Regions from separate parts of the Nonomuraea sp. NPDC005692 genome, predicted to be linked through region 2. Evidence: riboswitches for the same ligand, from Rfam matches in the RefSeq annotation. Region 2 holds a riboswitch; the other holds the start of a gene.

Region 1 (2,365 bases), on a different contig from region 2:
CCGGCGAGCGGCACGAGCTGGTCGTCCTCGCCGTGGATGACCAGCGCGGGCACCTTCAGCCCGCCCAGCGCGGACGTGCGGTCGCCGGAGGCCATGATGGCGGCGAGCTGGCGGGCCGTGCCGGCCGGGTCGTGGCAGCGGTCGAAGGCCAGCCCGGCCAGTCTGGTGACGCGTTCGCGGTCCAGCTCCCAGCCGGGGGACCCGAGCACGGCCCAGGTCGTCAGCGCGCCGGCGACGACCGTCTCGCGGTCGGTCGCGGGCTTGGCGAAGAGCACCGCGGCGGCCGCCTCGGTCGGCGGGGCCGCCTGCGGACCGGGCGTGGACATGATCGAGGTCAGGCTCAGCACGCGGGCGGGGTGCCGGATGGCCAGCGCCTGGGCGATCATCCCGCCCATCGAGGCGCCGACGACGTGCGCGGCGGGCAGGCCCAGGACGTCCATGAGCCCGGCGCTGTCGTCGGCCAGGTCGTCCAGCACGTACGGCGAGGGCGCACCCCATGCGGGGACGCCCTCGTCGTGGAGATGGGTGGACAGGCCCGCGTCGCGGTTGTCGAACCTGACGACGTGGTGGCCCTGCTCGGCCAGGAGTTCACAGAACTCGTCGTCCCAGTGGATGAGCTGGGCGCCGAGTCCCATGATGAGCAGCAGGGGCCGGCCCGCGGGTGAGCCGAAGCTCTCGTAGGCGATCTCGATGCCGTTGGCGGCTGCGCGCTGGATCACAGCGACCAGAATGTCATTCTGGTCGCGAGGCGTAAAGAGCGGTTTGTTCGGAGATCAGTCGTTGAGCAGCTTGCGCAGGCGCTCGCCGCCGAGCACCACGCCGCCGCCGGCCAGCACCAGCACGCCGGCCATGACGGTGCCGCCCATCGCGACGGTCTTGCCGACCTGGCCGCCGGCGGAACCGGCCGCGTCGTCGGCGGGCTTTTCGGCCAGCACCTTGGGGGGCTCGGCCGGGTTGGCGTCGTACCTGCCCCACGCGCCGCTGGAGAAGGCCACGGGGTAGTTCTTCTTGCCCTTGCCCTCGCCCCACTTGGTGATGACGTAGTCGATCTTGATGTGGCCGCGGCCGCCGTTGCCGTCCACGCCGAGCGTGTCGGGGTTGAACGTGCCGCCGGTCAGCTCGGCGAAGGTCTTGGCGTCGAGGTCGAGCATGACGCCACGGTTGGAGGGCTCGCCGGGGCCGCGGTCGCCCACGAAGAACGGCATCTTCTTGCCGTTGAAGGTCACGTAACCCTCGGTCATGAGGGGCCAGCTCGGGCTGGCGGCCAGGCCCTTCTGCATGGGCTTGCCGCTGGCCGGGAGACCGGTGTCGCCGGCGCGGCCGGAGGAGTCGTCCCAGAAGTAGGAGGCCTTGGTGGAACCCTTGAGCAGGATCTTCTGGTCGTCGCCGGTGTCGGCGTGGGCGCCGGTGGCGGAGATCGTCAGCGCGCCCAGGGCGGACACGGACAGCAGAGCGAGAGAGCGCAGGCCAAATCGAGACATGAAGCAGTGAAGTCCTTCGCGAGGGGACAGGGGGAACGCGCGTGACTACGGTGCGTAACCGGGCAGAGCGCCGAAAAGGTGGTTACGCGGCGCGTGGGGGAAGTCAGGGAAGAGACCGCTCAGCAGGCGGTCGTCACTACACTGTCCGGGGGTACGACGAGGTGGTACATGCGTGAAGTCCTCTCCATCTCGCCTACCGGGTTAGCTGACGGGTTCGGGCGTGGAGATGCCCTACCGGCACATGGCCGGATTCACCCCAATGAGATGGGTCCCCGGTTCCCGACATGTCGGGATTCGGCGCCAGCTGTCGTCCCTCTCCTGGTAGGGACTACGCCACCAGCTGGTAATTGGTTAAGACGGTACCCAGAGATTCGGACAAATACAAACGAATCGTCATGAACCGGGTAAAGATCTACCTATCGAGGTAAAGAGAAAGGGGGCACGGCATGCCGTACCCCCTGCGAAATCGGGCCTTTCAGCCGCCGCTCTTGCGCCTGAAGGATCTTTTACTCGCTGCCGGACCGTGCGCCCCGTGGATCTTCGACGGGTCCACGCCCCTGCCACCCGCGGCCGAGTCGGCCTGCTGCCCGCGCTTGCGTTCCAACGCCTCGCGGAACTTGCGCTTCATCTCGTCCTCGGGAGTCTCGCTGACTTCCGGCTCCGGTGTTTCCGCCATGAGGACCTCCTGGTTCTGGGGACATCCACAGCTTCGCACGACGTCGCTTACGACGCGAAACCGGCCTCCACTCTGCTTTCCGCGGCGGGCGCCCGCTCCAGCCGCCTGCCGGGCATCATCACCAGCGCGACCAGGGCGATCACCGCGCCCACCACGCCCAGCGACGGGATGACCACGGCCGCCGCCGAGGCGTGCGCGGCCGCGAGCC
Region 2 (2,365 bases):
CTACTTCGACCGGCGCGACGACGCCGACCGGAGCGCGATCGACCGGCGGCCGCTCGACCCGCGGCCGGTGGCCTCCGAGCTGCGCTACGACCCGCTGACCGAGGAGTGGATCGCGATCGCCGGCCACCGGCAGACGCGGACGTTCCTGCCGCCGGCCGACGAGTGCCCGTTGTGCCCGTCGTCCGACACGCGGGCGTCGGAGATCCCGGCCCACGACTATGACGTGGTGGTGTTCGAGAACCGCTTCCCCTCTTTCTCCGGAAATTTTGGGACTTATGGGGATGTCGGCGGCCTGAGTGAGGTGCGACCGGGTGTCGGGCGGTGTGAGGTGGTCTGTTTCACCTCCGACCACTCCTCCTCCTTCTCCAGGCTCTCCAACGCCCAGGTCAGGCTGGTCATGGAGGCGTGGGCCGACCGGACGGCCGAGCTGTCCGGCATCGAGGGCGTCGAGCAGGTGTTCTGCTTCGAGAACAGGGGTGAGGAGATCGGCATCACGCTCCCCCACCCGCACGGGCAGATCTACGCCTACCCCTACGTGACCCCGCGCACCAAGCTCCAGCTCGGGGCCGCCTCGCGGCACACGGGCGGCAACCTGTTCGCCGACGTGCTGGCCGCCGAGCGGGCCGCCGGCACCCGGGTGGTGGCCGCCAACGAGCTCTGGACGGCGTTCGTGCCGGCCGCCGCGCGCTGGCCGTTCGAGGTGCACGTGTATCCGCACCGGCAGGTGCCCGACCTGGCGGCGCTGTCGGAGGAGGAGCGGGCCGCGTTCGCACCGCTGTACACCTCGGTGCTGCGCGCGCTCGACGCGCTGTTCGGGGTGGCGATGCCGTACATCTCGGCCTGGCACCAGGCGCCGGTGCGGTACGGCCGCGAGCTGGCCTACCTGCACCTGGAGCTGTTCAGCATCAGGCGGGCGCCAGGGAAGCTGAAGTACCTGGCGGGCTCGGAGTCGGCCATGGGCGCCTTCGTCAACGACGTGCTGCCGGAGGAGGCGGCACGCATGTTGCGATCACGGATTGATCACTAATTGGTTTCTCATTAAAGTCGCATGACTCGTGATCTACCACTAATATCCCGTTAGACATCGGCCATAACGGCCGTTGTACGCCTAATCCCGGGCGTGTTGCCCGGGAGCCGGGGACCCATCGCATCCGGGGTGAATCCGCGCAAGTGGTAGGGACTGCTCCCGTGCCCGAACCCGTCAGCTAACCCGGCCGGCAGAGGGAGAGGAACAACCACGTGGCGGCTTCGTCCCCCGCGAGTCTTGCCGTCGGTCTCATCACCGCCACCGCCCTGCTCGTCCATCCGGCCGCCGCGTCAGCCGCCGTCTCGGCCGCGCCCAAGCCGTCGGAGGCGCAGCTGCGGGCCCAGCTCAAGCAGCTCAACCGCAAGGTCGACAAGCTGATCGAGACGTACAACCTCAAGCGCGTCGAGCTGGCCAAGGCGCAGCAGGCCGCCACCGCGGCCCAGCAGCGGCTCACCGCCGCCGAGCAGGCGGTGGCCACGGCCGAGCAGCGGGTCGCCGAGATCGCCCGGCTGCGCTACCAGAACGGCGACACCTCCCTGCCGGCGTTCATGATGACCCCGGACGGCGGCGGCGCGGCCGTGCTCGAACAGCTCACCGCCGAGCAGCAGGCGGTCGTCGACAGCGTGGCCAAGGCCCGCGACGACCAGAAGAAGGCCGCCACGGCCGCCGCCGCGCTCGCGACGGAGCTCAAGACGGGCACGGCGGAGGTGGCCGAGCAGCGCGACGACGCCCAGGACGTCATCGACGACATCAAGAAGAAGCTCCAGGACCTTGTCCCGTTCGGGCCGGGCAAGAAGTCCGACGGGAGCTGGGCGCCCGAGCTGCCGTCCGGCTCGGACAACATCACGCCGCGCACCCAGCTGATGCGGGCGCAGGTGCGGAAGAACTTCTCGCTGCCGTACGAGGTGGGCTGCTTCCGGTCCGGCTCCAGCGGCGAGCACCCGCTCGGCCGGGCCTGCGACTTCATGATGAGCACGGGCGGCACCATGCCGAGCGCCGTCAACAACGCCCTCGGCGACCGCCTGGCCGACTGGGCGCTGAAGAACAAGGCCAAGCTGGGCGTCAAGTACGTGATCTGGAAGCAGCGCATCAACCAGGGCTCGGGCTGGCGCTCGATGTCCGACCGCGGCAGCATCACCGAGAACCACTACGACCACGTGCACATCTCGATGAACTAGCCGCGTCCGGCGGCTCAGCGGACGCCGGTGAGCTTGTCGGGGTTGGTGACCGAGTAGACGGCGGCGATCCGGTCGCCCTCGGGCGTGAGGTCGACGACGACCACGGCCAGCGGGCCGTCACCGGAGAAGACGAGCGCGCACGGGTCGCCGGCCACCCGCC

What was found. A riboswitch is a leader RNA that binds a small molecule or an ion and turns the genes downstream of it on or off. The one in region 2 is predicted to bind cyclic di-AMP.
Region 1: another riboswitch for cyclic di-AMP. It lies ahead of ABZ459_RS32445 (hypothetical protein); the one in region 2 lies ahead of ABZ459_RS36850 (hypothetical protein).

What each region holds. Positions count from the first base shown of each region.
Region 1 covers NZ_JBEXYU010000019.1:148,125-150,489, forward strand. The annotation lists gene ABZ459_RS32440 (alpha/beta hydrolase) at 1-719, opposite strand, end outside; partial or broken gene ABZ459_RS32445 (hypothetical protein) at 1,005-1,373, opposite strand; cyclic di-AMP (ydaO/yuaA leader) riboswitch at 1,657-1,791, opposite strand; gene ABZ459_RS32450 (DUF5302 domain-containing protein) at 1,957-2,157, opposite strand; gene ABZ459_RS32455 (MDR family MFS transporter) at 2,205-2,365, opposite strand, start outside.
Region 2 covers NZ_JBEXYU010000025.1:14,029-16,393, forward strand. The annotation lists gene galT (galactose-1-phosphate uridylyltransferase) at 1-1,027, shown strand, start outside; cyclic di-AMP (ydaO/yuaA leader) riboswitch at 1,096-1,234, shown strand; gene ABZ459_RS36850 (hypothetical protein) at 1,240-2,205, shown strand; gene sigJ (RNA polymerase sigma factor SigJ) at 2,220-2,365, opposite strand, start outside.